3 linked regions of the Nodosilinea sp. E11 genome follow. The main gene of each other region encodes a partner of the protein of the gene in region 2 in a complex. Links are inferred from orthologs where the notes say so. Each region holds a gene or a part of one and is shown on either strand. Other genes may lie near its edges. The genes, in order: accD, accB and accC.

Region 1 (10,356 bases), 3.3 Mb from region 2 along the record:
CTGCTGGTGGTTCACTGAATGGCTCAGCTAGTCGACTGGCTTCAAGCTCGGCCCCTGGGGCAGGCTCAAACGTCGATGACTCAGGGGCCTCTACCTCAAGCCGTTCGCAGGGAATGCTGTCGGACAAAATAGCACTGGCCATCATGCCGGTGTGAATCTCTAAGATTGCCTTTGAAACGGTTTCAAAGAGCAATCGCTGACCTGGAAAAACCACCCGTTCAAAGTACCAATCCGGCACGTTGGTAATGCGAGCAACCTGAATCTTACTGGTGGCATTGATGTAGCAACAGAGAATCTGACTCTGTCCATCAGAGGGAAGGGGATCAAGGATTTGTGCCATTGATGCTTTACGGCAATACTGCAAGAATCACTACGCAGAGCGTAACACCTTGCGATCCCCGGCTGTTGTAAAGGCGACTACCAACCCCCCCAACCTCTTCATTATTCAGAATATTTAGACACACTGCTTTAGACTTCGCAATGACGTCCGCTCAGCAGGTGTTTTTAGCCTTTCCCCGGTGCTTAGCTCCAAGCAAATCTTGCTCTTAGCACTCCACTTATCAAAATCTATCTATCGGATGAAAGTTTAATAGTGTTTTTATACCATGGCTAGAGGATTTTATTTCTTTTCTGTCCCTCAGATCGATAGCCTCGTTGGTATACCTGCACACTCAGCCGAGTGTGTGGGTTTGTCGTTGTTAAGTTAGCAGATGCCGATTGAGTGAGGTCTATAGGTCAGGCATTAGGTCGAAGAGATTTATGCTCTGGCTCAACCCAAGCGAAGGGACGGTGTTATCGTAAAGATATATATCAAGACTGAGAAGCTATCCAGCCTGAGAAGCATGTCTTTTTCCACCGCCAGCCAGGCCCGTGTGCTCTACGTACGGCTACCCTGCAATCCCATTTTTCCCATTGGCGTGGTTTACTTAGCCGACCACGTGCACAAGCTATTTCCTGCTCTAGAACAGCGAATTTTTGATCTAGGGGCCGTGCCTCCCCTGGACTATGGTGCTGCTCTCGATCGCTGCATTGATGACTTTAAGCCCACCCTGCTGGTGTTTTCCTGGCGGGATATCCAAATTTTTGCGCCGGTGGGCGGGCGCGGCGGCAACCCGTTACAAAACGCCTTTGAATTTTTCTATGCTCGCAACCTGTGGCTCAAGGCGCGCGGTGCCCTAGGGGGTCTGCGCATGGCCACCACTTATTTAGCGGAACTGTGGCGCAACCAGGGGCTGATTAAGCGAGGCTTTAAACGTGCCCAGCGCTACTGTCAAAACGTCACCACCGTAGTGGGTGGCGGCGCGGTGAGCGTGTTCTATGAGCAGCTTCACAACCGCCTGCCCAAGGGCACCATTATCTCTGTCGGCGAAGGCGAAATGCTGCTGGAGCGGATCTTGCGGGGCGAAGATTTTGCTGACCAGCGCTGCTACATTGCGGGGGAGACTACTCCGCGCGATCGCCTGATTCACGAAGAGCCTGCGCCGCTAGAAAAAACCGCCTGCAACTACGACTACATCGAGGCCATCTGGCCCGAGTTTAACTACTATCTGCAAGACCAAGATTTTTACGTGGGTGTGCAGACCAAACGGGGCTGCCCCCACAACTGCTGCTACTGTATCTACACCGTGGTTGAGGGCAAGCAGGTGCGCATTAACCCCGCCGAAGAGGTGGTGGCCGAAATGCAGCAGCTGTATAAGCGAGGTGTGCGTAATTTCTGGTTCACCGATGCCCAGTTTATCCCGGCTCGCCGCTTCATGCGGGATGCAGAGGAACTGCTGGAGAAGATTCTTGAGGCGGGCATGACCGATATTCACTGGGCGGCCTATATTCGGGCCGACAACCTGACGCCAAACCTCTGTAAGCTGATGGCCGAAACGGGCATGAATTACTTTGAGATCGGCATTACCAGCGGCTCCCAAGAACTGGTGCGCAAAATGCGGATGGGCTACAACTTGCGCACGGTGCTGCAAAACTGCAAAGACCTCAAGGCCGCCGGGTTTAATGATCTGGTTTCGGTCAACTACTCGTTCAACGTGATCGATGAGCGGCCAGAGACCATTCGCCAGACCCTGGCCTATCACCGCGCCCTAGAGGAGGTGTTTGGCCGCGACAAAGTCGAGCCTGCGATCTTCTTTATTGGTCTTCAGCCCCATACTCACCTAGAAGAGTACGCCTTTGAGAAAAATATGCTCAAGCGTGACTACAATCCGCTAGATATTCACTTGCCCTGGGTGTCTAAAAAGCTGCTGTGGAATCCAGAACCGCTAGGCTCGTTTTTTGGGCAGGTTTGCCTTGAGGCCTGGCAGCGTAACCCCGACGACTTTGGCCGCGAGGTGATGGATATTCTCGAAGAACGTCTGGGGCTGGCTCCCTTAGAAGAAGCTCTCAGTGCCCCAATTGAGCCCACCCAACGCCCTTTAGCTGCGGTGCCGTCATAGTTTTACTTAAGCTTGTCGCCCCAAACGGCGGGATTTCGATTGAGTCATGCTAATCCCCGCCAGTGCAGCGCTCGTTGCTCCATCATTTTTACAAATTTGTCTTTGCCATCCATATAGCCTTCAATGTCGTGAACATACTGCGCCGCTAGTTGGCGCTTTAGATCACTGTACTGTTGGGCGCAGTTGGGGTGAGCAATCATGAAGTCTCGAAAGGCCAGATGCCGCACGACCTCAGCAGAACCTACCTGAAAGGTATGGACATGGTGGGTGCGATCGCCCTGCCCACTCTCTTTACGAAAATACCGCCGCCCCGCAATACCATACTCTCCCAGGGCACTATACCCAAGAGCGACCATAGCGTCATTGTGAGCGTCTACCCGCTCAACCTGGTTGACTTCGACCAGTAAATCAATGACGGGCTTGGCGTAAATACCAAGAATAGCGGTGCTGCCGATGTGGTGGACCTGAATTACGTTATCGCTCAATGCTAGGGCAACCTGGGCAGCCTCTGCCGCAAAAGCCTGGGGCCACTGAGGATTGGGTGGGTGAACTTGAACCTGCATAGCAAACCTAGCGCCCTGCTGAGGCTACTGTACCGAATGAAACCATGCCAGAGCTGCCCCATAAAAAAAGAGCGTTCTAAGAACGCTCTTTTTGACAAACTGTACCTAAATTAAGACGCTTAGAGCATCTTGGCCTCTAAGTCTAGTTCTCTAGGATGACCTTGGCTACCATGCCAGCCCCACGGTGGGGAGCACAGTAGTAGGTGTAGGTACCAGCAGGCATATCGCTGGTGAAGGTGGTGGCATAGTTTTCGCCAGGGGCGAAGGTTAGCTGGGTGTGAGAAATGCTGTCGGCTAGGGCTTTGTCACCGGGCACGTTGGCCGCATCAAACACGACGTTGTGGGGGGCCATTTTGTTATTGACCCAGGTCACGGTGTCGCCAGGCTTGACGGTAACGGTGCTCGGTTCAAACACCAGCAGACCTGCGTCAGAACCCATTTTGACATCGTAGTTGGTGGCCGCAGCGGGCGAAGCAACCAGGGTGAGCGTACCCACAACTAGCAGAGCAGACAGAATAACCAAGCCCAAGCGCTGGGCGGCACGAAATACACGTTGCATAACTACCTCTAAAGCTCGTATCTCCAGTTCAATCAATCAAGGGGGCTGTTATCAGACCACCTTCCTATGGCATATTACCTGCTTTGCGCGGTAACTTGGGGCATTACCCCTGGGGTAATAGCCGTCCATAGACGACCTACGACATACTGCTGCCAGATATCGTATCTCTTCTCCAGAGCCACCCATAAGGCCTGGGTTAGCCCTCAAGCTACCCCATTATCCCTAGACCTGAGGAGCAGAGAAACGGGTCTTACCCGCTCCCCACATGTCGCCAATCACCTTCGGTTGAAGCAGAATGTGGCCAGAAATCGCCACCAGGTCTTCTTCAGTCAGGCTACGCATCTTGGGAAAAATATCGGCACTCTTTTTGCTGGGGTGTACCTGAGAAATATCCGATAGACCATCGTAGGTCATCGGTTCTTTCAGATAGGCCACCAAAGACTCAAGGTTGTCACGGGGGGGTAAAGCACCGGCCAGAGAGTCTGGGTCAAGGCCAACGGTGGGGTTGGTTTTGGTAATTCCCCCCACGTGGCAGGTGCCACAGGCGTAGTTAAACTGGCGACGACCCCGGGTAACCTGCTCTAGAGACAGCACAACGGTATCCCCTTCGGGGTTGAGCTGCACGGTACGAATAGCCTCATCTAGCTCAGCCGCGACGGCGTCTCCCATTACCAGGTGGCTGACAAAGAAGAGTGCGACCGCAACTAGCCAAATGCATCTCTTCAACATGGTTCTCCTCGAATGTATAGGGCTTGGGTATGAAATCAACACAGCTATACCAAGTCCAGGTCAACGTTTGTAGTTTCCCCGCAGGCAAACCGCCACGTCTAGACTTGGATTAGATCTGATTTGACGGAATTACTCCGATTAAATCGCTCTTGTTAATGTCTATCATGCCACCGAAAGGGGCCATTCCCAATATTTCCCCTGGGTAATTCGCCCCAGAGGCCGATTACAGGTCAGCCCCAATGTGGCTCGGTTCTACCGCACTGAGACCATTCGGCCAAGCTCTGTGCCCTTCAACCACCGTTGAGGCGGTCACAGGCTGGTGCAGGCGAATCAGCCGAGCTAGGGTCTGCTTAAGCTGGGTGCGCGGCACAATTAAATCAACAAAGCCGTGATCGCGCAGATACTCGGCGGTTTGAAAGTCATCGGGCAGTTTTTCCCGTAGGGTTTGCTCAACGACCCGACGACCGGCAAACCCGATCGTGGCCTTGGGCTCAGCCACAATAATATCGCCCAGCATGGCAAAGCTGGCCGTCACACCGCCGGTCGTTGGGTGGGTGAGCACCGGCATGTAGAGCAGCTTAGCGGCCTGGTGCTGCTGCAGCGCTCCAGAAATTTTAGCCATCTGCATCAGGCTGAGCATGCCCTCTTGCATGCGGGCACCGCCAGAGGCACAAACAATGATGACCGGGCGACCAGCAGCAGTGCCCTGCTCGATCATGCGGGTGAGCTTTTCGCCTACCACTGAGCCCATACTGCCGCCCATAAAGCGAAAGTCCATCACCCCAAGGGCGACAGGCAGGCCGTCTAGCTCGCCCAGACCCGTCTGCACAGCATCGGTGAGCTTGGTTTTGGCTTGGGTCTCGCGGATGCGATCGCCGTAGCCCTTGCGATCTTTAAATTTAAGTGGATCCTGGGGCTGAATATGGGTATCAAGCGCCTGCCAGGTGTTGGTGTCGATCAGCTGGCGAATGCGCTCGTCGCTAAAGATACGGTGGTGATGGCCACACTCGCTACACACCCACTGGTTGGTGCGCAGATCTTTGGTGTAGGTGAGTACGTCGCAGTGCTCACATTTGGTCCACAGACCGTCGGCAATCTCCCGCTCTTGGCGGTCTTCGCTAATGGGGCCGGACTTCCGGCGATTGGCAAACCAGTCAAACAGAGACATGCGCGGTGCGTAGCTCAACGGCGACAGAATGACCTAAAAGTGTTCGTTTTGAACACAACCCCCATCCTAGCGGGTTTGTTCCGTCTGCGATAGATCGACGAGGCTAGAGCCTGAAGGGGGACTGGCAGCAATTCCTTCCAGGCCCAGAGTCATCTCACTTCGTCGTCATCACGTAGACACCATCCCAATCGTCGGGTGGGGGCTGCACTAGGTATTGCCTGGCCCGGCTCAGGTGTACCGCCACGGCTTTGTCTTGAGGGCGCAGCTGCTGCGCCCGATCAAATAGAGATAGTGCTTGCTCAAACCGCATGCCGGTGTAGGCGCTGCGGGCCTGGGCATAGAGGTCGAGAAAGGCCTCGGTGTCAGCGGTGAGGGGGGTGTCGCGCTGGTCAATCAATTCGTAGATGCCGACGGCCCGCTGCTTACCCTTCACCTGGGTGCGGTCTAGCTCTCGGACCCAGATTCGATCGGCACAAAGGGCGTAAGTATATTCACTGATAACAATGTCACAGCCATACTCTTTAGTCACCCCTTCCAGGCGGGAGCTGAGGTTGACTCCATCGCCAATCACGGTGTACTCCATTTTGCGTTGGGAGCCAATATTGCCGGAGACCACTTCCCCAGAGCTGACGCCAATGCCAATGCGAATTTTAGGTTGGCCTAGGGCACCCCGCTCAGCATTGAACTTGGCCAACCGCCGCCGCATATCGAGAGCGCTCTGGATTGCCGCCCAGGCGTGGTTGGTCAGCGGCAGAGGCGCGCCAAACACCGCCATCAGGGCGTCGCCAATGAATTTGTCGAGGGTGCCTTCGAAATGAAACACCGACTCCACCATGGTTTCAAAGTAGGCATTGAGCATCTCCACCACTTTGTCGGCTTCTAGGTCTTCGGTCAGCGTGGTGTAGCCGCGAATATCGGAGAACAGAACGGTGACATCTTTACGTTCACCTTTCATTAGCAGGTCGTCGCCCAAGGCCATTACCCGCTCGGCCACACCGGGGGTCATGTAGCGGTAGAGGGTGCTCTTCATCCGCTTTTCTTGGCTAATATCTTCGAGCACTAGCAGGCCACCCAGCACGCCCCCCTCAGGGTTGGTGAGGGGGTTGACGGTGAGATTAATGCTGCGTTCAATGCGCTGCACCAAGTCTTTGGACACTGGAGGAGCGGCTGGGTCGCCCCAGGCCCGATAAATTTCGCTATGGCTAATATCGGGTAGAGCCAGCTCAGAGATGGGGTCTAGCCCGGTGCCAGGGCCAGGCGCTACCGCCACTCGCAAGCTCTGCTCCGGCACATAGTGACGCGCTCCGTTGCCCAGGCTGTCTTCTAAGCGAAAACGCAGGCTATCGACGGGGATCACATCCCACACTGGGCGGTGCATCAGGGCAGATTGCCAGCGATCGCGAATTTTGCGGCTGTAATCGGTGTCTTCGGGGCAGCCAATCAGCTCTAGGGCGGCATCGTTAATGGTGACAATGCGCCCCTCTAAATCGGTGGAAATCACCGCATCGGAGAGGCTTTGCAGAATATCTTTTTGGTACTGTTTTTCGACTAAGACGCTCTCAAACAACTTGGCATTTTCAAGGGCGACCCCCGCCTGGATGTTGAAGGCGCGCATAAAGGCCTCATCGGAGGTGTTGAATGTGCCCTGGGCCTTGTTGATTAGCTGGGTGACCGCGATCAGCCTGCCGCCTGAGTCATACACGGGCATGCAGAGAATGGTGCGGGTGGTGTAGCCAGTGCGCTTGTCGGCATCAGGGTTAAACCGGGGATCTTGGTAGGCATCAGAAATATTAAGCACTTCGCCCGTGCTGGCTACATGGCCCACAATCCCGCTGCTGATTGGGTTGCGCAGCTCTACCATCGACCTGCCGTCGCCCGACTTGACCTTAGACCACAGATCGCCGCTCTCGTCGTCGATCAGCCACAAGGTACTGCGATCGGCCTGCATCAGCTGACGGGCTTCTTCCATCACCGATTGCAGGGTTTTCTCCAAGTCTAAGCTCTGCTCTAGAGAAGAAATAGCCTTGAGCAGAGCGGCGACGCCCTTCTGGTTGCGGGCTGCCACGTAGAACGAGTTGCAGCTTTCTAGAATCACGCCAAGCGATTCGGCAAATTCTTTGAAATGGCGCTCGTCTTGGTCATTAAAGGGGGTGTGATTGAGCTTATTGAGCAGTTGCACTACTGCCACAATATTGTTGGTTTTTTTGCTCAGCACCGGCATGCAGAGAATGTTGCGAGTGCGGTAGCCATGCTTCTGGTCGTAGGTACGATCAAAGCGATCGTCGGCGTAGGCGTCAGGGATGTTGAGCGGCGTAACGTGGGTGGCCACATAGCCCGAGATGCCTTTGCCCATCGGTACCCGAATTTCGAGCGATCGCTCTCCGTCATCCTGGGCAATTTTTGACCACAGCTCCTGCTTTTCTTGATCCACCATAAAAATAGTGGTGCGCTCAGCCTGGAGAATTTGGCCAATCTTGAGGGTAAATGCCTCTAGAATTTGCTCCAGCATGATCTCCAATGACTCATTGTTGATCATGTCAATGGCGCGCAAAAAATGCTCAAACTCTGCCGTAATTTGATCTAGCAGATGAATGAACTGTGGGGTGGGCAGATCGCGCACCTGGTTAGTCAAAGAACTCTGTTGATTGACCAGAGACAGCGCAGTAATCATGCTGCGTTGATTGAAGGTCGGCCCAGAGAGGCCATCGATCTGAGTTGCCATAGGAACCCTACTCAAGCGTGGCAGATGGGAGCGAAAGTAATGGGCGCAGTCTATTGACTGGATCAATCGACTGGATCAACTGGCTCAATTGAAGGTTGAAGGTGGTGTAGGGGTGAGGATTCCCATCGCCGCAGCCAAACCAACTCCCATTGAGCCAGTGAGGGGGCAGCCCCGTCGGGCCAATACCCTACTGAGGTGCTAGCAAGCCTGCCAAACACCTCATTACTCTAACCGTATACCCCAGGTCGTAGGGCAGAAAGTTGCGATTTGCACAGAATGCCCAACCCTTGGCCCCTCATATCGGCCCTGATGTCTTTCGCCCTATCGGTTGGCCCAGGCAGAATGGTTTGATGAACAAGCGGTTACCCAGAACACAAGCGCTGGCTATGTCACTATTTTTCACCTCTGACCCCACCCTGCAAACCACTCTGGATCAAGTGCTAGAGCAGGTGCGCTCTGAGTTTGGCCTCACCCCCACCCAACTTGCTGTCACCTGGGTGGTCTATGACCCGCCCTACATCACCAATACCGGCGGGGCGATAAGTGCTACTGACTTCTGGCAGCATCGGCCTCGGGGAGCTAGCTATCGTGGGGTCGAGCTGATTTACCCTGCGAGCGTAGTGAAGCTGTTTTACCTAGTGGCGGCCCACGAGTGGCTAGAGCAGGGTATGATTCCGCCCTCTCCAGAATTCGACCGGGCGCTTAAAGACATGATCGTGGACTCTAGCAACGACGCTACCTCGTTAGTGGTCGATACGCTCAGCGGCACGACTAGCGGCCCTGAGCTGCCTCCAGGCCCCTTTGCCACCTGGTGCCACCAGCGCAATATTGTGAATCGGTTTTTTCAGTCGCTTCAGTGGCCTGAGCTGACTGGGGTAAATATGAACCAAAAGCCCTGGGGCGACGGCCCCTACGGACGGGAGCGCGCCTTTGTCGGTGAGCACTACGACAATCGCAATCGCCTGACTACCAATGCTGTGGCCCGACTGATCCACAGCATTGCCGGGGGGGTGGCGGTCTCAGCGGCGCGATCGCAGTCGATGCTGATGTCGATGCAGCGCACCCTGCCGTTTAACCCCCCGTCGCCTGGGGACGAAGACCAAGTTACCGGCTTTTTAGGGGCAGGTTTACCGGCTGGTACTCGCTTGTACTCGAAGGCGGGCTACACCAGTACCGTTCGCCATGATGCGCTCTACTTTGAGCGCCCCGATGGCACACCGGGCCTGCTGGTGGCGTTTACAGAGGGCAGCGAACACAGTCAAAATCGTCACATCCTGCCCCGATTGGCTAGCCTCATCTACTCAACCCATTGACCCAGCCATCAGACCGGATTAACTTTCAAATTTTGATTAACCTCAGATTTGATCTGTCTTAGAGTAGAGTCGCATCTATCCTAGGTAGGTGCAAAATGTTGTCAACATAGCCTTGCTGCCCATGTCATAGGTGGTACAATTCTGCCAAATTTTGTGGGCCAATGTGGTGTGTGAATCTGGGGCTGGGGTGACTATTCGAGCTAAGATTTTCCCCTGCTATAGCCGCAGAATTTCAACTAAAAAATTGAGTCATCATGGGTGCTATGCCCGTGAGACTTGATTGTAAAACCTGAGGAGTGAACGTAATCATGGCGTATCTTAAGCAATTTTCCCTAGCGCTAGGCCTAGTGGCGGCAGCAGGCATGGCTACCCCAGCCTTAGCTCATAACCACCTAGGTGAACTAAACCTTGCTCACAACCACCTCGATGAAGTAGAGCTCGTACCTGGGGCCGTGGTTGAACCGGCTGATACCCCCGCGGCTGACGCTCCTGTCGCTGAACGGGCGGAAACGGTACAGGTGTTTGAAACCGTAGCGATGCCTGCTGCAGAGGCCAGCCTGCTAACCCTGCCCGCTGCAGCACCTCTGCCTAACAGCGGTTTGTTTGACACCGCCGATATTGAGTCGGCGCTGTTGGCAGCTACCATTGAAGTCGCGCCTGAAGCCACCGATTCTATTGACCTAGCTCAGGCTCCTGCGCCTGGAGCTGTGGCTGTGAGCCCTGCTTACTTTGGGGTGGGCGGCAACATTGGTCTTGGCGATCGCGGTCAGAGCGCTTTATCTAGCTTTGGCTTTAACATCATCAGCAAAATCTCCCTCGGGCCTCGCTTTTCTGTGCGGGCTGGGGCCACTGCCACCAACGACC
Region 2 (10,156 bases):
GGTGCCAAAGGCCGAAAATGGCAGCACGGGCGCGTCTAAAAAGCGCCCAATCTCCTCTAGGGTGGTGCCGTAGACGGGGGCCTCATCACCCTTCACCAAAATCTCCAGGGGCACCGCTCGATAGGCTTTGGTCTTGGGATCAACAAAGCCATCTTCGGGACCAGCAGGGTCGCCGGTTTGCAGTACGTAGTTGTCTTCAGCGCGGGTAAACTCCATGCCGTCGTAGAAGCCGCGCTGCACTAGGTCAACAAAATTGCCGCCGGTCACCGGGGCGCTATAGCCATCGATCACCGCTTGCAGGCTACCTTTGTTGGTCGTCACCTCGACCGTGGCCCGCCCTTTGAGCTGGGGCAAACTGCTGTACTCTTCGGGCACCTCGTAGGGAAACTCTTTGACCATCAGCTCTTCAATGCGGCTGACATCTTCTAGCATGGCCGCTCGCTTGAGCCATACGGTTTCGCGATCGCGCAGATCAACGGCCTCTTGCAGGGGCAGGAGCTGGGCCTGAATGTCATCGAGGTAGCTGATCGCGGCCGCTCGTTTGCCCGCAGGCACCGCCGCCAGCATCGTCTCACGACTGCGGGTCAAGGTGCGCTCGATCTTAGTAATATCTTTGCTGATCGGTCCCCAGCGTTTGCTGCGCAGCCACTGCGACAACCCCTCCAGGGTGCCCTGCACCGCCCGAATCTCAGGATTGTCGATGGGCAGCGAGTAGCGCAACAGCGCCTTACCATCGGTAATGGCATTGCCCGGTGGCAGGTAGGCTAGCGGCCCCACAGGCATAGCCTGGGCCGGAGACAGGCTGCTCAGCCACACTCCTGCGGTAATCACCAGCCCCAGGCCCAGCTGCATCAGCCGTGGCCAGATTAACCTCTGCTGTTTACCCATCATTGCGCTTGTTTGCTTAGCCATAATTCCTTTATCTCCGCCCGGACGACCGGTCTCCGTGTGACGCACTGCGCCCCTACAATCTTGTCATACTCTGGAACGCCCCAGGCCATTGCCCAGGGTCAGCCAGTCAGAACTTCCCGGATCCGCCTCTATTCCTCTATTATTTAGACGCTCCGGCCATTCGCTTTAGGTCCTTCTACAGATTGGCCAGGGTTGAGGGTAAAATCTGTGGGAAATGGCCGCAGGGGGGTAAAATGAAGTGCCAAAACTTAGACTGCCTACCGTAAGCTAGCGCCATGATTTCCAGTAATGATTTTCGCACCGGTACTTCAATTGAGCTAGACGGATCGGTCTGGCGCGTGGTCGAATTTCTCCACGTCAAGCCCGGTAAGGGATCGGCCTTTGTGCGCACCAAACTAAAAAATGTCAAAAGCGGCAACACCGTTGAGAAAACCTTTCGGGCTGGTGAAACCGTGCCCCAGGCGGTGATCGAGAAGAAAGACATGCAGCACACCTACCGCGACGGCGAAGACCTGGTGTTCATGGATATGGAAACCTATGAGGAAGTGCGCCTCACAACCGATGAAATCGGTAGCCAGGTGAAATATCTCAAAGAAGAAATGAGCGTCAGCGTGATCAGCTGGAACGGTCAAATTCTAGAGGTAGAATTGCCCAACTCCATTGTGCTTGAGGTCACCCAAACCGATCCGGGGGTGAAGGGCGACACCGCCACTGGCGGCACCAAGCCCGCCATCCTCGAAACTGGAGCCCAGGTCATGGTGCCTCTGTTCATTTCGATTGGCGAAAAAATTAAGGTAGACACCCGCACCGATGCCTACCTAGGTCGTGAGTAAGCGGCGGCCCTGCCCGTTACCCTCTCTAGGGACGTCAGCCGTACTGCCGCTGACACCCGAGCCCTTGGCCCCTTAATCTGAGGCCCATTACCCCCTACGAGACTTTCGCCGTGGAACTAAGCGTCACCGATCTAAGAGAGTTAGTCACCGCCCTCAACCAGAGCGACATTGTCGAACTCACCCTCAAAAGCACCGATTTTGAGCTTACCCTGCGCAAACCAGGGGCTATCGCTCTAGGTTCAGTCATGGCAGCGGTGGCTCCGGCCGTAGAGGCTACTACCGCCAGCGCTCCGCCGCCTGCCGAGCCGTCGCCTGCCGCCCCAGCGGCTCCCCCCGCTACTCCCCCCGGCAAGGGCAGCGATTTGGTCTCCATCAATTCGCCCATGGTGGGGACGTTTTACCGTTCTCCCGCCCCAGAGGAGCCAGCTTTTGTCGGGATCGGCGATCGCATCACCAGCGGGCAGACCGTGTGCATCATCGAAGCGATGAAGCTAATGAACGAACTAGAGGCCGAAGTCAGCGGCGAAATCGTCGAAATTATGGTTGAAAACGGTCAACCCGTAGAGTTTGGCCAAACCCTAATGCTGGTACGCCCGGCGTAATTGTTGCCCTAGGTGCTGCCATGACCCCTGACCCCAGCTTTATCGACCAGCGCATTATTGTGCCCCTCGATGTGCCCTCGGCCCAGATGGCACTGGCCTGGGTAGACGCCATGCCCCAGGTCAGCTTTTGGAAGGTGGGGCTAGAGCTATTTGTCAGCGCCGGGCCAGGGTTACTGGCCGAACTCAAGGCTCGGCAAAAGCGCATCTTTCTCGATCTCAAATTTCACGATATTCCCAACACCATGGCCGGGGCCTGTGCCGCAGCGGGGCGCTACGGGGTTGACCTGATGACTGTCCATGTAGCGGCGGGCCAGGAGGCCTTAATGGCTGCCCAGGAAGCGGCGATGGCGGGGGCCGAATCTGCCGGGGTCTACCCGCCGATGCTGCTGGGAGTCACCCTGCTAACCAGCATTTCTCCCAGTACCCTAGCCGTAGAACTCAAAATTCCGCTCGAAGCGACCAACTACGCGCTGCAAATGTCTCTGCTGGCCAAAGACAGCGGCCTGGGGGGCGTGGTGTGCTCGCCCCAGGAAGCCAGTCAGCTACGGCGGTTTTTGCCCGCTGACTTTACTCTGGTGTGCCCTGGCGTGCGCCCTAGCTGGGCCAGCAGCCAAGACCAGCGCCGCACCCTCACCCCTGCCCAGGCTCTGCAAGCCGGGGCCGACTACCTGGTGATTGGCCGACCGATTACCGCCGACCCCGACCCGGTTACTGCGTTTCAGCGCATCTGTGACGAATGCGCTGCCCTGTAGCGTCAGTGTCGCGGGGTAAGTCTTGCCCTGCGGTCTACCTGAGGGCTTGGTCTATATGTCTCGGCATCACCTGGCTGGTGGTTTTACCTGGCTTGGGGCAGGCCCAGGTCTCGGCCCCCGCCCCTGAGAATCCGGTCTATCTCAGGCGCGACAACCTTTGCCCCACCGAACTTCAGCCGTTGGCCACCCGGCTGCTTCAAGATTTACCCAGCTATGCCAACCGGGTGGCTAGCCGCAACCTCAATCTATCGCGTCGCCCGGCGGAGGCCACCACCCTGATGCTGGTGGCTAGTCTCCCCGACCTCACGCCCCTCGACCTAGAGGCGCTCGTGCCCGACGGTAGCACCCAACCTGACTCCACCCTACAGCAGGTGTTTTTTACCACCCTAGAGCGGCAGTATCGGCAAAATCGTTCGGTTTCGCTGCAACACTACCACTGGTTATTTTTGGCCCAGACCCCTGAGGGCTGGCGGCTGGCGCTGCTGTACTCTAGCCTGGGTAGCTACACCGGCAGCGATCGCCCCTTAGGGCGGCCCCCCACCCCACCCCAAGAGAGTAGCGACGGCATTATTGGTCAGGCGGTGAGGCTCTGGCTGCGCGACTGCCGAGCTGGGTCGGTGTTTCCCGCCGAGCCTGATTTGCCCGCCGGGCCTAGGGTTCCTGCTGAGCCTGAGCGGCTGCCCACCGAGGACGCATCTCCTCTGTAATTGACCCGGCCATAGAGGGTGTCGCGGGGCTGGGCCGGGCGATTGAGCGATGCGATCGCCCCCCGCAACTCATCCACGGTCATCCCGGTTCCTCCCTGGGCACCGGCCATAGTGGTGATGTGCTCTTCCATCAGGGTGCCGCCGATGTCATTGCAGCCCCAGGTAAGCGCCTCGGTGGCCCCAGCCAGCCCCAGCTTTACCCAACTGGGCTGGTGGTTGACAATCCAGTTGCCCAGGTAGATGCGGGCCACCGCCATCAGCAACAGCGCATCGGCCAGCACCGGCTGGTCGCGGCCCACCCGACGGCGCAGTGGTTTAGGGGCCTCTTGCCCCACAAAGGGCAGCACAATAAATTCGGTAATCGCCGCACTGTAACCAGCCTCTAAAGCACGGCACTGGAGCTGGCGTAGATGCTCTAGGTGGGCGATCTGCTGGGCCGGGGTTTCGATGTGGCCCGAGAGCATCGTGCTGGTGGTGGGCAGGCCCACCGAGTGGGCCAAACCGACAATCTCAAGCCAGGTGGCGGTATTGATTTTCTCGGGGCAGAGCACCCGACGCACGGCGTCGTCTAGCACCTCGGCGGCGGTGCCCGGCAGCGACCCTACCCCCGCGTCTCGCAGAGCCAGCAGCACATTGCGGTAGCTGAGACCGTCCTGGCGGGCGATAAACTCAACCTCCTGGGGCGAGAAGGCATGCAGGTGCAGCGCCGGGAATGCCCCTTTGATGGTGTCGACCAGCTTGAGGTAATAATTCAGCGAGGTGCCGTCGATTTTGGCGTAGGGGTTGAGTCCCCCCTGCATACAGATTTCGGTGGCCCCCAGCGCTACAGCCTCGGTGGCCTTTTCGAGAATGGGGGCAAAGTCGAGCCAGTAGGCCCCTTCGTCGTTGCGATCGCGGCGAAAGGCGCAGAAGCTACAGTGCTGCTCGCAAATGTTGGTGTAGTTGATGTTGCGGTTAACCACGTAGGTGACGGTATCGCCTACCTGGCGCTGGCGCAGGGTGTCTGCGGTGCGGCGAATGGCCTCTAGGGCGGCTGGCTCGCGCTGGTGCAACAGGGTCACCCCCTCAGCCGGGGCGAGGTCGCCTCCCGCCAAAGCCTCTGCCAGAATGCGTTCAAGTTCCATAGAAATAAGCCAGCTATCGACGACATCGCCTTTCTATTTTGGCGGGTATCGGGCTGATTGGCCTACTCGCTGTACCCAGACCGGCCCAAGCCCCTAGTCCGTTTGGGCGAATGCTAGCCCGCCCCTACCCCATTCTGCTTGGGCTTACCAACTTGTCCCAAAAGGGCAAAGGTCTCTCCATTAGGGAGGATATAACGCCAAAGCCCCTATGAGAAGCTAAAAGCGTATGGGTTATATAAATCAACAATCAATAATGAGAAATCTGTCTCTGCCTGAAGCGTTTAGCGAACCTTCCTTGCGATCTCAGGCAAAGACCAGAAGTCATGCGGATGTCTTAGTAGTGGGTCAGCCGCTGCAAATTGTCTTGGCCGATCTGGCTCCGGCTGAAGCCATAACCGCCAGCCTTAAAACCCAGGGAGAAATTGAAATTTACGCTGAGTCAAACCAGCTACTTGATCCACCCGCGCTGGTTTCCCTTCAACAAGTTTCCAAAATTGCCCTCTTAGCGAGAACCTTTAGCGATCGCCCCCAAGACCGCTGCCTAGAGATCACATTTCAGGCTGAGGGGGGTGCTCAACTGAGTCGAGTTTGCCTCAAGTTTACTTGCCTGCGAATTTGTTTAGATGTGGATGCCGACCGCGACGGCGTTGTGGACGAAAATAACCCCGCCAAGGGAGATTGGCAGTGGGGAACTAACGGTCAGGGAGCCATTCTGCTGGTCCATACCGATCGCGACCACGTTCACTCTGACAGTGAGTACACCGATAGAGATCAGGGAACAGCCCTGCTAAATCTCAAAGATGCGAGCTTTATGATTGCGCGCCGAGCTGGGCCGAGCGACCTACCACCGGGCTGTGAAATGTATCTGTCGGTGAGTCAAGATCAGGCCCAACGCCTCTGCATCTACGACGAACTCAATCAAATTGGCGATGAGCTGATTGGCCCTAAACAAGCCCAGGCAAAACTGGAGCGCACCGATCAAGATATTCTCTTTTTTGTGAAGGGGATTAGTTTTCCCGATATTGATTTCGATGGCCTGATTGAGATCACGCTGAGTCTGCTCAAAGATGGAGAGATTCTTTACAGCGATCGCGTAGTTTTTCGCGTCGCGCCCTGGATGATGACGCCAAACACCCTATCGCCGACTATGGTTTTTGTCTCTCGTCTCTCTAAGGGCGACAACGAAGACTTCATCGAAGACCTGAGAAAAGTGGTCAGTCAGGCGGGTGCTCAGCTAGATCCGGTACCCTTTGAGTTCCACGACGATGATCCGTGGATGCGAGATGAAATTGAAATTGGCTATACCCAAGCGCCAGGCCAATCCGTTCACGTCATCTTTGATTCGCCCCGCGATCGCGGCCTAGACCACCTAGCTAAGCGCCAGGTGATCAGCAGCCGGTTTGGCTATGTGATTCGCAAGAGCCGCCATGAGGCAACAAAACTAGGCTCCTTTGGCAATTTAGAGGTTTCTCCACCCGTGACTGCCAATGGCGTCACCTACCCCTTTGGCCGCCTCATGTTTGGGGGTACGCGTCCAGAAATTATGGAAAAACCGCGCCGCAAGCTGAAAGTTTTACGAGATTTTTTCTATGCCCAAAAAATCCAGGCTCCCTTTGAGCTTTTCTCTGACTGGTTAAGCGTGGGGCATATCGACGAGTTTATGAACTTCGTCGCTGCGCCCAATTCTAAAGGGTTTAAACTACTTTTGGCCAGCCCTGATAAATGCTATGACCTACTTAACGCATTGCACCATCAAGGGCATGACCAGGCACTGCTGCGGCAGGGTAAGCAACTTGATCAAAAGCCGGCTGCCATTAGCGTGGCAGAGGTTCTAGCTGATAAGGACCTAGCCGCTCACAATCAGCGGTTTCAATCCTACATTAACTGGAATCGGGAGGTTTTAAAGCAAGAGCTGGGTTTAGACGAAGCAGATATCATCGAGTTGCCAGCACTGTTCGAAAACGAAGGCGATCGCGCCATCTCGTTCTTTCCCAATATGGTCAATATGCTGGTTCTCAATCAGCACTTGGCTATTCCTAAACCCTTTGGTCCCAGGGTGAATGAGCAATGCTACTTTGAAGCCTACGTGAGAGAAGTCTTAAACCCGCTGGGTTTAGTCTGTCACTTTATCGACGACTGGGACACGTATTTTCGCGAAGGCGGAGAAATCCACTGCGGCACCAATACAAGTCGGCAACCATACCAGCAAAAATGGTGGGAGAGTGAACCAACGTTTCTTAAGCATTGCTCATAAAAACGCTAAGGCGATTTCTGGAAAATAGTTTCTTCAATGGTGGGCACTGCCTACCCTACCACTTGGGTTAGGACATCCAGATACCTTAGAAATGTTCGAGCGTTCAAACGTTTTTAGGGAAAATGTCTTAACCAGACTGGCTACAGCTATAAAAGTGGGATGCACTCGGTGCAAGGGGCTACCGACCCAGCACCGCCGCCCCGTCGTAGAAAAATAGACCCGCCACACAGCCGGTCATCAGCGTCGCCAGAGTGCCCGCCCACAGTGCCTTCCAAGCCAGCTCACTGATGTCTTTGCGCCGCGAGGGCACAATGCCCGCCAGCCCGCCGACAAAAATGCCCACCGAGGGCAGGTGAGCGAAGCCACAGAGCACGTAGCTGACGATCACCAGGGCGCGATCGCTCAATGTTCCAGCCGCCGCCGCGTTGGCCAGACCAATGTAGGGCGGAATCGCGGTTTCGAGCAGTCGCCGCCCAATTAGCTGCGACGACAGCCACAGCTCGGGCCAATCGAGCGACACCCCGGTGAGAAAGGTGAGGGGCAAAAACAGCGCCCCCATGATGTTTTGCAGCGTGATCACGCTAAACACCTGGCCGATCGCCCGCCAGAGGGCAAAGTCGTTGGTGGCCAGGTTGGCCAGATTGGCAAACACCAGATCGAGTAGGGCAATCAGGCCCAGAATGGCAATCAGCGCCGCGACAATACCCACCGCCATTTTCACCCCGTCGAGGGCACCTAAGATCAGGCTATCCATGGGGCTGCGGCGTTCTTCTTCCACCAGCTCTAGCTCAGGCACTTTGCCCAGGGTGTCGGGCACCGCCTGCTCGGGCACCAAAATTTTGGCCAGCACAAAGGCTGCCGGAATTGTCAGCACCGAGGCCGACATTAGGTGCCCGGCAATGGATGGGAAAATGGGCCGCAGGTACCCGGCGTAGAGGCCCAGCACCGTGGAGGCAATCGAGCCAAACATGGAGGCCAAAATGGCGCACAGCTCGCTGCGGGTCATGCGCTCGAGGAAGGGTTTGATGGCGATCGCAGACTCAATGCCAACAAAAATATTTGCTGCTCCCGCCAAGGCCTCGGCCCCGCTGAGGCGCATCGCCCAGCGAAAAAACCGGGCAAACACCCGCACAATCGGCTGTACAACGCCCAGACCGTAGAGCAGCGAGAAGATCGCCGCAAAGAACACCACCTGGGGCAGCGAACGAAAGGCAAAGATATAGCCCAAATTGAGATTGTCGGCCCCCAGGCGATCGCCCGGTACGGCAGTAAAAGCAGGCGTCAGCGCCCGCGCAATCCATCGCCCTGCCCCGGCGGGGCCAACCGGCTGGTTAAAGTCGGGCACAAAAATCGGGCCAAACAAAAACCGCGCCCCGGCATCAGAGGCATCAATTAAGGCATTGAGAATAGAACTCAGCCACACCACCGCCTCCCGCGTTACGGGCAGCAAGAAAATCAGCAGCCCCACTACCAGCTGAATGCCAATGCCCCACACTATCAACCGCCAGGGCACCCGCCGCCGATCCTCAGAGCCTAGCCAGGCGATAAAGCAAAACCCAAATATTCCCAGCAGCGAAATTAAACGCAGTGCCATCGTGTGCCCATGCTCCTTATGGCCCAAAAATCACGAGCCTGCCACCGATTATGCCGAAGAACACCTCCGACGAAGCGCCTCGTTCTAGAACTTAATTGAGGGAAGGGGTATCAGGTGTCAGGTCGCGACCCGAAACCCGGATAACCTACCCCTGCCCCTCCCAGGAGGGGATGCCGAAACCTGAAACCCAAAACCTTCCCTCCAGCCTGCCCCATAATAGATGTGACCCCCCGCCCTGCGCTATGGAAGCTTTTTCTCCTATTCCGCCCGACTGGGCCGAGTCTGCTAGCCACGCTACCCAATTTTGTTGCCCCCAGTGTGGGGCCGAGAGTCGCCAGGCCAAAGCGGTCTGGATCAATCGGCGATCGCCCGTTTATGGTCTTGACCATCGCCGCAAATGGCAAGAGTTTTATCACTGTGGCGAGTGTGAAATGCCCTGGTGGGCCTGGAGCAGCGATCGCCCCCCGTCGCCCTACGGTCGCCCCGATGACGATGGGGGTGATGGGGAGGATCTGTTTTAGAATCCGTTGACCCTCTTTAAACGCTCTATCTAAACCCGCTTAAACCTGTAAACGTTCGAACGTTCAAACGTTCCAAACGTTCCAAACGCCTTTACCAATGTCCCTCAACCCATCACCCAAAACCATCCACGTCTTCGGTAGCCTGAATATGGATCTGGTCTGCCGCACGCCGCGCCTGCCCCAGTTGGGGGAGACCATTCTGGGCAGCGACTTTGCTACTCTACCCGGCGGTAAAGGGGCCAACCAGGCAGTGGCGGCGGCGCGGTTGGGGGCCGCCACGACGATGGTGGGTCGGGTGGGAGACGATGCCTTTGGCCGTCAGCTCATCGAAGGGTTGCAGGCGGCAGGGGTCGAGACCCGTGGGGTAGCGACGGCGGCGGCGGGGCCGACGGGGGTAGCGGCGATCGCCGTAGATGACGCCGGCCACAACACCATCGTGGTCGTGCCCGGTGCCAACGGCCAGGTAGATGGCGAGGATTGCGATCGCCTCGTGGCCCAACTACAGCCAGGGGATATGCTTCTGCTTCAGTTTGAAGTGCCCCTGCCAGCGGTGATCGCTGCTGCCCAAGCGGCCCAGGCCCAGGGGGCAACGGTAATTGTGGACCCCGCTCCGGCCCGCGACGATGTGCCGCCCGAGTTCTTTGAAACCGTAGATATTCTCACCCCCAACCAGACCGAGGCCAGTCAACTCACGGGGCTACAGGTAACCGACCTGCCCTCGGCCACTGAAGCGGCTCGTCAGCTAGTGCAGCGAGGCATTGATCTGGTAATCGTGAAGCTGGGCGACCAGGGGGCAGTAGTTGCCACGGCAGACCGCACCTGGCACCAGCCCGCCCTGGCGGTCAACGCAGTGGATA
Region 3 (10,326 bases), 1.7 Mb from region 2 along the record:
GCCATGTTGGCCGATAGTGAGCTCGAAAACTTTGAAATCATTGATGAGGCTAGCCTGGAGCATGGTCTAATTCGGGCTGAGCAGGGGTTTGAACCGGCAGAAATTGCGCGGGAATATCGTCTGCTGCGATCGGTTGTTTTCTCAGAGCTAGAGGCCGACCTGGTGCAGGCCGCGCCCAAGGATGTGCTGTGGGCCATTCGGTTAATTGATACGGTGATTGACGAGGCGATCGCCCGTTGCTTTGACAGCTATACCCAAAGTCGCATGGAAGAGCTAGACCAGCTCAGAGCCCAAATGCAGCTGACCAACCAAGAACTCACCCGTTTGGTGCGGGCTAGCCACGACAATATGTCAAAGCTAACCCACGAGCTCAAAACGCCGCTAACGTCGATTATTGGCTATGCCGACCTGTTTCTGCGCCAGCAGCAGCAGGCCGAAATTAAAGATTCCTATGTCCATCTCGAAAGTATTGAGCGGGTGTTGCGCAGTGGGCGGCTATTGCTGCGGCTGATTAACGACACGCTCCAACTGCAAAAGAGCGATGGCCAAATTAAGCTCAAAATCGGGACGATTGAGCCGCAAGAGCTGATTCGGTCGGTGATTGAAATTGTTGAACCCCTAGCGCGAAATAAGGGATTGGAGTTAAGGGTAGCGTGCGATCGCATTCCCCCCACCGTGCAAACCGATCCCTTGCGCCTCCAGCAAATCCTTACTAACCTGCTGAGCAATGCGATTCGCTACACCGAGAGCGGCTATGTGGCGATCGCAGCAGAGACCCTCAGCGATAATCGCTGGTCCATTACGGTGCGCGACAGCGGCATTGGCATGGCTCAGGCCGAGCAGAACTATATTTTTGAGCCCTACTATCGGGTCAGCTCTAGTTCTACCGCTGAGACCGATCAGGGCACCGGCCTAGGCCTAGCGATCGTGGCTCAGCTTGTCAATTTGATGCAGGGCGAAATTGCCGTGTCATCGCAACCTGGGCAAGGTTCAACCTTTACGGTGATTTTGCCCACCCACCCGCCCGCTGTTGAGCCAGCGATCGTCGCCGAAACCACAGAACAGGAATCATCAACCTCGCTCTAGGTCAGCTGCCAAACCTATGGCAACCTCAATGGTAGGTTTCCCTCGCCCAATTCTGGTCCCCAGAGACCTCTGGTGCTTTTGCATAGGCATCAGGCCAACAGGCGATTTACCGCATCGTTGTATTCCTGGTAAGACTTGATGCCGGTTAGGGTCTCACACCGTTCACCGTCTTTAAAGAACATTACCGCCGGAATGCCCTTCAGCCCAAATCGTTTGGTAATTTGCCGATTGGCATCAAAGTCAATCTTTCTAACCATGACCGAATCGTCATAGGCCTCAGCTAGTTTATTGATCGACGGCATCACCTGTTTGCAAGAGCCGCACCAAGACGCCATACAATCGACCACCAGCAAAGGTTCACTGGCTAGCAACGCATCGAGTTCGGCCTCATCACGAATCAATTTAGCGGCACCGGTGTCTTCTTCGCCCAGCTGGGCCAAGGCGCTGGCGACCTCCGCAAACGACAGGCTGGCGTTGATCGTGGCGAGCTGCGATCGCTGCTGATAGTACTCAATCAACGGCTCTAACGACTGCTGAGAGCTCTCTAAGCGGTCTCGGATGGCCGAAATTGGCGGCTTTTCGCTGCTTTCGTTTAAGACTCGGATGATCAAAAACTCCGTTGGTGCTTTGAGATAGGCCACCGTCGCTGGTGGCTGCCCCACCGCTGCCCACCACTGATCAAACGCCTGAGCCTGGGCCAGCGTGCGCGGAAACCCCTCTAGCACCCAGCCTTTGAGCATGGTGTCAGGCTGCTCAAACCGCTTGCGGATTAGCTTCATGGCCAATACATCGGGTACCAGCTCGCCTGAGTCTACATAGGTGCGGGCCTCAAGGCCGATGGCTGTCTCGGCGGCGATCGCCCCACGCACGAGATCTCCCATAACCACATGGGGCACCTGCCACTGGTTTGCGAGGGCCGCTGCCTGGGTGTTTACCCCCACCCCAGGCAGCCCTAAAAGGATCAGTTGCTTAGGCTTCATAGAACGGCACTACCTGCTCCCACTGTATGTGGGTAGGATAGCAAAGGGCTTTGCCTATGCCTATTAGCTGGGTGCGATCGCGTCTGCACTGTTACAAACACCCCTGGCAAAGCTACCGCCATGGGCTCTAGGGCCGGTGTTATTCAGATGCCTGACCGTCGCGCCGACCCAACTCATACACGCCACAGCCGATTGCAGAAATGACACCCAGGCTGACGGCCCAGCTGCCCCCCAGTGACAGAGTCAGGCCGTAGTGAGTTAGGCCCCCAAACCCTAAAAACGGCACTACGCTCAAGAGTGATGCCGCTGGAGAATCTGCTCCCAGCCAGCCTTCTAGAGCTGAAATGAGCCGATCGCTCAAGGGTGAAAAACCCCAGTAAAACGCGATCGCCCATAGAGCGCTGCCAGCAATCGTGGCCGTATCAAAATCAACGGGCAAAGATGACAAGATAATTACCGAAATCAGGCCACAAAAATCGCCAAACTATAGCCTGCGCCTAGAGGGGGTCGCGATCGGGGCGGTAGTCAGGCCGAGGCGGCGGCGGACCGGGGTCGAGGCGGTAGCGATCGTTGTATTCGCTGCGGCTTTTGGGGGGGCGACGGCGACGAACGCGATCGTCGCCGGGGCGAGGGCCACTGCCGTAGTAGGGAGGGCCGTCAGGGCCATCCATGGGCGGGCGACCGTCGGGAGGACGATTGTCCATAGGGCGGCTGTCTAAGGGGCGACCGTCTAGAGGGCGATCCATCGGGCCGTCATCGCGGCGCATTGGCCGACCATCGCCATAGACATCGGCGTTGTAGGGGGGGCGACCACCGGGCTCTTCACGACCTCCCAGCATGGGGCGGGGCCGGTTGTAGCGATCGTCGGGGCCGTAGTCGCGGCGGTCGAGCTCAGCGCGTAGGTTAGTGCGATCGGGGCCGTAGGCAGGGGGGCGCACACCCCGACTGGGGGGACGATAACCGCCGCCGCCGTAGTCACCGCCATCGAGCGGGCCAGGGCGCGCTGCCAACGGTGTTCTGGAGTTGATGTTTTGAATCATCAGCGACACCAGCATGCCCACCATCAGCATCTGCTGAAATGAGGGGATGATGTCCATCGTCAGGTTGCCGAGCAAAAACACCCCTGACAGCAAAAACAGAATGGCGTAAACCTTATCGGAGTCGCGCTCGTAGCCCGGCTTGAGCCGATCTAGAAAGAACAGGGCCACGCCGCAAATCACCATAAAGATGCCCAGCAGCAGGGGGACGGGGGTACCAAAATTCACGGCAAATTCCTCTTAGGCGATCGCCTCTGCCAACCGAACACGTTAATTCTAGCCGACTTAACGAAAAAATCGGGAACCCACTGGGCGCTCCCGACTGCAAAGTTGCTAGGTTGTGCCCCCCGACCTAGGCCAATGGGCACAACCCTTGGCCTACTGGCGCTGAATTTTGTCGCGCTGGCTCACAAACACCAAGAAGACGGTGGCGGGGACGACGATGATCACAGCCCCGGCAAGCAGGCTCAGCAAGAAGTTAGTTAAAGACGGTGTCATATCCTTTGATCCTGATAACGATTGAAACCGATTGTTACTGATCATTATTGATCAAGTTACGCCTGCTGCACCACAGCCAAACCTCGCTGCCCCAAGATTTTTGCCATCGAACCCCCTCAATCGTTGGGGTAAAGCCACCAGAGCATAGAGAATGCGGTGGGGAAAGCTTTAGAATTGTATCTACTGCAACGGCGTATTTTGGAGGAACCCATGGCCACCACTCAAGTGCTGAATCTAGGCGTGGGCCTGCTGCTGGGGTTGATGACCCTATTATTTATCTTTCGCATTGTGCTCAGCTGGTACCCCCAGGCCAACCTCTCTAAGCTGCCGTTTGCTTTGATAGCCTGGCCGACTGAGCCGTTGCTGGTGCCCGTGCGTAAGCTGGTCCCCCCGATTGGTGGCGTCGATATCGCCCCGGTGATCTGGGTGGGCATTGTCACCCTGCTGCGCGAGATTTTGGTAGGCCAGCAGGGCCTATTGCGAATGCTGGGTTAGCCGTACTCGCCAGGCTATACGGTCTTAGGTTTCGGGTATCAGGGATCGGGTTCAAGGTAGACCTGATGCCTGATAGCCCATAACTCGTTCCTCACCTATCCCCTTTGCCTGACCGCCAACTAGGATGGCGGTTTTCAGGGCGTCGCCATCATCTCAGCGACAAAGTTGGTGTAGACATCGCCGCTGAGAAAGTTGGCGTTTTCTAACACCTTTTGGTGAAAGCCAATGGTGGTGGGCAACCCGGTGATAGCGCACTCCCGCAGGGCGCGGCGCATGCGGCGAATGGCGGTAGGGCGGTCTGGCCCCCAGACAATCAGCTTGCCCACCAGCGAGTCGTAGTAGGGCGGAATTTCGTAGTCGGTATAGACGTGGGAATCCATTCGCACGCCCATGCCGCCGGGGGCTAGGTAGCCGCTAATGCGGCCAGGGTTGGGGCGAAAGTTGTGATCGGGGTCTTCGGCGTTGATGCGGCACTCAATGGCGTGACCACGAATTTGAATCTCAGACTGGGTAAAGGGCAGCTTTTCGCCCTGGGCAATGAGCAGCTGGGCCGCAATCAGGTCGATACCGGTGATCATTTCGGTGACCGGGTGCTCGACCTGAATGCGAGTGTTCATCTCCATGAAGTAGAAGTTGCCCTGGCCATCGACCAGAAACTCTACGGTGCCTGCGCCTACGTAGTTAATGGACTGGGCCGCCAGCACCGCTGCCGCGCCCATTTTCTCCCGTTGCTCTGCGGTCAGCCGGGGGCTGGGAGCTTCCTCTAAAAGCTTTTGGTGGCGGCGCTGAATCGAGCAGTCGCGCTCGCCCAGGTGCACCACGTTACCGTGGCTGTCGGCCAAGATCTGAAACTCGATATGGCGGGGGCGATCGATAAACTTCTCCATGTAGACGCCACCGTTGCCAAAGGCGGCCTGGGCCTCGCCCTGGGCCGCCATAAAGGCTTTGATTAGCTCGACCTCGCTGTTGACCAGACGCATGCCGCGTCCGCCGCCCCCGGCGGTGGCTTTGATCATCACGGGGTAGCCGATTTCGCTGGCCACCTTATAGGCTTCGGTCTCGTCGTTGAGCAGGCCGCCGCTACCGGGCACTGTGGGCACGCCCACCTTCTGCATCGTGTCTTTCGCCGTCGATTTGTCACCCATTCTCCGAATCGAGTCGGGGGAGGGGCCGACAAAGACGATCTGGTGGTCGGCACAGATCTCGGCAAAGCGGGCGTTTTCAGCTAAGAACCCGTAGCCGGGGTGAATGGCGCTGGCGTTGCGGGTGAGCGCGGCGGCGATGATATTGGGAATGTTGAGGTAGCTTTTTTGGCTGGGGGCTTCGCCAATGCACACCGCTTCGTCGGCCAACTGCACGTGGAGGGCGTGACGATCGACGGTGGAGTGAACCGCAACGGTGGCTATGCCCATTTCTTCGCAGGTACGGAGGATGCGCAGCGCAATTTCTCCCCGGTTAGCAATCAAAATCTTAGAAAAGCGCATGTACGTAGGGCAAATAGCAACAGACCATTGAGGGGTTTGGGGTTTAGCAGTCTAGCTAAGCAACCCCAGCCCACTGCCGCAACCGACCATAACCAGCATCATACGACGGTTGCTGATCGTATCACGGTGGTGGAGTGATAAATATTGCCGAGTTGGTTCTGACAATTGCACCATTATGGTTTACTCTTATATATCTGAGCTTGTGCATGACGGTGAGCTTCCCTCAGCTGCGCCTAATGTTAGTACGGTTCAGAACACACCAGCGGATGTGGTGGAATTGGTAGACACGCACGCTTGAGGGGCGTGTGGCTTACGCTGTGCGAGTTCGAGTCTCGCCATCCGCATTGTTTTAAGTCGGCTAGATCGAGTTAATGGCCTTTAGGCAAGTTGGTCCTTGTCTTGGGTTGGTGAATAGCAAAGAACCAGACGCCGTTGAGGCGTCTGGTTCTTTGCAAAAGGATTTATAGCCGTAGTCACTTGGGTTAGGACATCCAGAAACCTTAGAAACGTTCTTAGGAGATTTCTAGAAAAGCAGATCCCCGCTGTATCTGGCGACTGTAGCCACCGTAGGTTGGGCACTGCCCACCATTAGGGAGAAAGTTGTCCAGAAATCGCCTTAGGGAAAATGTCTTAACCGGACTGGCTACAGCTATAAATCAGTAAGGGCCGATCGCGAGGGTGATTTATAGAATGCTCTGCCCACAGAAAGATTCCTTCACGCTCAATCGGTAAAGATGGCGGTTTCGAGTTGTTGAAGGGCGACGTCTAAATCGTCGTTGACAATCTGCCGGTCAAACTCGGCGGCGGCGTCAATTTCGACTCGGGCACGCTGGAGTCGTCGTGCGATCGCATCGTCGGCATCTTTACCCCGCAGACGAATGCGGCTTTCTAGCTCTTCCAGCGAAGGGGGCAAGACAAACAACTGAAGCGCGTGGGGGAAGGTTTCTCGCACCTGGCGGGCTCCCTCTAGTTCAATTTCTAAAATCACCCAATACCCGGCTTCGATGTCTCTGAGCACGGGGGTCTTAGGGGTGCCGTAGAGGTTGCCAGCAAACTCAGCCCATTCGAGCAGTTCGCCCTGCTCAACCATCGACTTAAAGGCGTCGCGGCTAACAAAAAAGTAGTCTTGGCCATCGACTTCGCCGGGGCGGGGCGATCGCGTGGTAGCCGACACCGACAGCTTGAGGGCCGGGTAGCGATGGCGCAGGGCCTGTAGCAGCGTACCCTTGCCCACTCCACTAGGGCCGGTAAACACGATCACGCGGCCGAGGCGAGGTGAGGCCAGCTCAGCCTCAGTGTCGAGGGTAAGCGTGTCTAGCGGGGTAGGAGAACTGACGGTCATGGCGGCGGCGCAGGTGTACAACAAAGATTCTCTATTCTAATTAACCCTACACGCCTACTCCACCTGTGCCACAGAATCTACGCTTAAGCACTAACCAACGAGTAGTCTGCCAAGTCAAAGGTGACAGGTTTCAGGTTTCAGGTTCATGGCAGACCTGAAACCTGGAACCTGACTCCCTCAGTTTGGTCACGTACTAGGCCTTAAGCCTCGGCGAGGTCAAATAGCACCGTGGTCATGTAGCGATCGGCCCAGGCTTGGCCAAAGGCTTTTTCGAGCACCCGGCGGGTTTTATCGTTTTTTTGCTGTTGTTCGCAGTAGTGGCGCTGGCCCGCCAGAATGTGCTCTCTCTGGCCTGGGGTAGCCGGGGTGGCGATCGCCTGTTGGCAGTGCAGCGCTAGGTAGGTAACAATCAGCCCTACAAAGGCCTCCTCCTCTTCAGGGCTGGTGGGGCGAATAAACCGGCAGTAAGGCGAAAATATCGTTCCCCAACCGGGTAGATCGCGTTCTTCGGCAAAGCTCTGGGATGGCAAAGCCTCTAGGGCCTCACTATAGCCCTCGGGCAGTGCTCCTGTTACCGGCGACAGGTCAATAATGGCCGCGCTAATTTGCCCGCGTCCCCCCACCAGGTCGCAGCCAAACATGGGTAAGTCGTACTCGGGGCGGGGAAACATCACACAGTGCAGAATGTCGAGGTTAGCTCCTACCCGCGCCAGTTCTAGGTGCAGCTTGCGAAACTGGGGGGTCTGGTAGCACTGGTTCTCAATGGTGAGGCGTTCGCCCTCTAGGCGACCCTCAATGTAGCCCAGGTCGTCTGGCAGGCTGTAGGGCGACAGGTCTAGGTACTGTTGCCAAGTAGCTTCGATCCGATCGGCAAGACCCCGAATCATCGGGTGTTGCTGCTCGCGGAGGGAGGTAGGAACTGGGGTTGCCATGACACCCAAAGTAATAAAAATTAGACTCCCAGCATACCAGCCTCAGCGGGCGTACTAGACTTCTCTAGGGTTCACCCGGCTACAATTTGTTGTAAGGGTAATCAACTGTTTTTAAGGTGTCACCGCTGTGAAGCTAACCGACTGGCTCAACCTGGCTGCCCTGGGCATTGCCCTCGTTATCCTGTGGCAATTTCGCCAGATTGTGTTGCTAATTTTTGCGGCGGTGGTGATTACCATTGCCCTCAATAGCCTAGTGCGATTTTTCTCACGGGTCTATGGCTGGCCTCGGCAGCGATCGGTGTTGGTTACGGCGGCCTTGGTGCTTTTAGGGGGAGTCATCTTTCTGGGGTTGGTGCTGCCGCTGTTTGTCAGTCAGTTTCAGCAACTGCTGCTGTTGACCCCCAAAGGGTTTGACCGCCTAGGAGAATGGTTCGACGCGTTTCAAGCCAGCCCCCCCGATTGGTTTCCCGATCAAGATTTGCGGCTGTTGCCGGCCCTGCCCGACCTACTGCGTCAGGCCACGTCGATTGGCTCTACGGTATTTGGCAATTTTCTAACTTTCTTTTCAAGCTCGGTGGCCATTTTATTGCAGCTGTTGCTGCTGCTGGTGCTCACCCTGATGATGCTGGCCAACCCCACGGCCTACCGACAGTTGCTGCTGAGGATGTTTCCATCGAGCTACCGCCGTCGGGCCGACGAAATTTTGACTAAGTGCGAACGATCGCTGATGTTTTGGCTGGGGGGAGTTGCCTTAAACTCGATGTTTGTGGCGATGATTAGCTTTACTGGGCTGGTTTTGCTGAAGGTGCCCTACGCCTTTGCCCATGCTGTGCTGGCGGGGTTGTTTAACTTCATTCCTAACCTGGGGCCGGCCCTGAGTGCGGTGTTTCCGGTGTTTGTGGCGCTATTGCAGTCGCCGGGCACGGCCTTGGCGGTAATTGTGCTCTACGTGTTGATTCAAAACGTAGAGAGCTACTGGTTTGCGCCCATGGTGATGCAGAAGCAGGTGGCGCTGTTGCCTGCTGCTACGCTGATTTCTCAGATCTTTTTTGCCACGTTTCTAGGGCCACTGGGGCTAGTGCTGGCCCTGCCTCTGGCTGTAGTCTGCAAAACCTGGATTGAAGAAGCTTGGATTGTTGATGTGTTAGATAAACCGACCGACTATCAGCTCAGCCTTGATGTTGAGACTGAGACGGTAATGCCCCCAGATTATGAGTTATCGCAGAGTGAATCCTGAGGGCGGCTTGAGCCACAGGTACCGCTGCTTTCCAGGGCAGGCGACGGGACAGTTAAAGGTTTAGAATCTCATCCTGTTTGGCGTCAGTTCTACGCTAGCTCAGGCCCGTACTGCTCACGGTGACTGGGCGCGGGCTTCATAAATTTCCTGTGAAAATCCCGAGCCATTGCTAGTCATTACTTCTGCTGACTGCCTACAGTTTGTAAGTAACTGCACGTGACCTATGAAATCGGAACATCCATTGGCTCATAGTGCCTGCCTGTCGGATGAAATGCTTGTGGTGGCCGACGGCGATCGCGACGGCTCATGGCAGGTGACAGAAATCTCGGGGTGCAGGTACTGTTTGCCTGGGGGCCGGCCTAAGGGATGTGAATGTGGAGCGGTCGTACTATGAAAACTGTATGGTTGCCTGAGGTTGCGTCCAGTGAGCAGAGTGGATGATACGTTGAATCCCATGGTGTCGGTCGTTATTCCGGTGTTTAACGACGGCGATCGGCTGAAAGATTGTCTGGCGGCTCTGGCCCGTCAAACCTATCCGGTGACTCGTTACGAAATTGTTGTGGTCGATAATGGCTCTGATCAGGTCGATGGGGTCAAGGCTGCGATCGCCCCTTACCGCAACGCCACCCTAGCTTTTGAAGCCACACCCGGATCCTACGCGGCTCGAAACCGGGGGTTGGCGGTAGCGGTGGGCGACGTGATTGCGTTTACCGATGCCGATTGTATTCCGGCTGACGATTGGCTCCAGCGTGGGGTAGAACAGTTGCAGCACATGCCCCAGCCTGGTCAGGTGGTGGGCAGAGTAGAGGTGTTTTTTGCCAACCCCGCCTACCTAACCCCAGTGGATTTATACGAAAGTATTACAGCGTTTCCCCAAGAACTGCTGCTGCAACAGTTTCATGGCGGGGCTACAGCCAATATGTTGACCTGGCGATGTGTGTTTGACCGGGTGGGTCTGTTTAACGCACAGCTCAAGTCCCACGGAGATCTGGAATGGGGGCAGCGGGTGTATAGCCAGGGGTATCCCCAGTGCTATGCCGAGGCAGCGGTGGTGCTGCACCCCACCCGATCGTCGTTTAGAGAGCTAATTAAACGGACGCAGCGTCTGACCGGGGGACGCTACGCCCTTCATCTCAGGCAGGCTGAAACCCTGGGGCAGCGCCAGGTAGTGTTTCTCAAGGCGCTAGGGCAAAACTTGATACCGCCGGTTGCCTTTGCGGTGAATGCTCTGTTTG

The links.
Region 1: the proteins of accB (region 2) and accD are in contact, whole or in part, in a solved structure (PDB 8UXZ), measured with the Escherichia coli proteins. The link is inferred for Nodosilinea sp. E11 from one-to-one orthologs.
Region 3: the proteins of accB (region 2) and accC are in contact, whole or in part, in a solved structure (PDB 8UXZ), measured with the Escherichia coli proteins. The link is inferred for Nodosilinea sp. E11 from one-to-one orthologs.

Annotation. Positions count from the first base shown.
Region 1 is NZ_CP136520.1:3,684,323-3,694,678, forward strand. What follows is about bases 3,486-6,461. They hold accD (acetyl-CoA carboxylase, carboxyltransferase subunit beta), read right to left. Parts: upstream 5,458-6,461; coding sequence 4,513-5,457; downstream 3,486-4,512. Other genes in these bases: petE (plastocyanin), read right to left, coding at 3,486-3,560; psbV (photosystem II cytochrome c-550), read right to left, coding at 3,783-4,289; RRF56_RS18560 (GAF domain-containing protein), read right to left, coding at 5,612-6,461. In the rest of the region: RRF56_RS18530 (DUF1830 domain-containing protein), read right to left, coding at 1-340; RRF56_RS18535 (photosystem II high light acclimation radical SAM protein), read left to right, coding at 843-2,438; RRF56_RS18540 (GrpB family protein), read right to left, coding at 2,483-3,001; more of petE, read right to left, coding at 3,144-3,485; more of RRF56_RS18560, read right to left, coding at 6,462-8,179; RRF56_RS18565 (serine hydrolase), read left to right, coding at 8,566-9,492; RRF56_RS18570 (hypothetical protein), read left to right, coding at 9,801-10,356.
Region 2 is NZ_CP136520.1:368,485-378,640, reverse strand. The notes cover bases 826-3,601. They hold accB (acetyl-CoA carboxylase biotin carboxyl carrier protein), read left to right. Parts: upstream 826-1,855; coding sequence 1,856-2,347; downstream 2,348-3,601. Other genes in these bases: pyrF (orotidine-5'-phosphate decarboxylase), read left to right, coding at 2,368-3,099; efp (elongation factor P), read left to right, coding at 1,188-1,745; RRF56_RS04185 (peptidylprolyl isomerase), read right to left, coding at 826-912. In the rest of the region: more of RRF56_RS04185, read right to left, coding at 1-825; 7,8-didemethyl-8-hydroxy-5-deazariboflavin synthase subunit CofH, read right to left, coding at 3,674-4,930; RRF56_RS04160 (protein-arginine deiminase family protein), read left to right, coding at 5,184-7,184; RRF56_RS04155 (NupC/NupG family nucleoside CNT transporter), read right to left, coding at 7,363-8,778; RRF56_RS04150 (hypothetical protein), read left to right, coding at 9,021-9,299; rbsK (ribokinase), read left to right, coding at 9,397-10,156. UniProt on the Escherichia coli protein: This protein is a component of the acetyl coenzyme A carboxylase complex; first, biotin carboxylase catalyzes the carboxylation of the carrier protein and then the transcarboxylase transfers the carboxyl group to form malonyl-CoA.
Region 3 is NZ_CP136520.1:2,082,927-2,093,252, reverse strand. The notes cover bases 3,406-6,351. They hold accC (acetyl-CoA carboxylase biotin carboxylase subunit), read right to left. Parts: upstream 5,581-6,351; coding sequence 4,231-5,580; downstream 3,406-4,230. Other genes in these bases: gmk (guanylate kinase), read right to left, coding at 6,302-6,351; RRF56_RS11515 (YggT family protein), read left to right, coding at 3,812-4,096; psbX (photosystem II reaction center X protein), read right to left, coding at 3,482-3,601. Outside these bases: RRF56_RS11540 (HAMP domain-containing sensor histidine kinase), read left to right, coding at 1-1,086; RRF56_RS11535 (nucleoside monophosphate kinase), read right to left, coding at 1,176-2,066; RRF56_RS11530 (hypothetical protein), read right to left, coding at 2,206-2,505; RRF56_RS11525 (Ycf66 family protein), read right to left, coding at 2,564-3,331; more of gmk, read right to left, coding at 6,352-6,922; RRF56_RS11495 (phycocyanobilin:ferredoxin oxidoreductase), read right to left, coding at 7,123-7,854; RRF56_RS11490 (AI-2E family transporter), read left to right, coding at 7,982-9,091; RRF56_RS11485 (glycosyltransferase), read left to right, coding at 9,546-10,326. UniProt on the Escherichia coli protein: This protein is a component of the acetyl coenzyme A carboxylase complex; first, biotin carboxylase catalyzes the carboxylation of the carrier protein and then the transcarboxylase transfers the carboxyl group to form malonyl-CoA.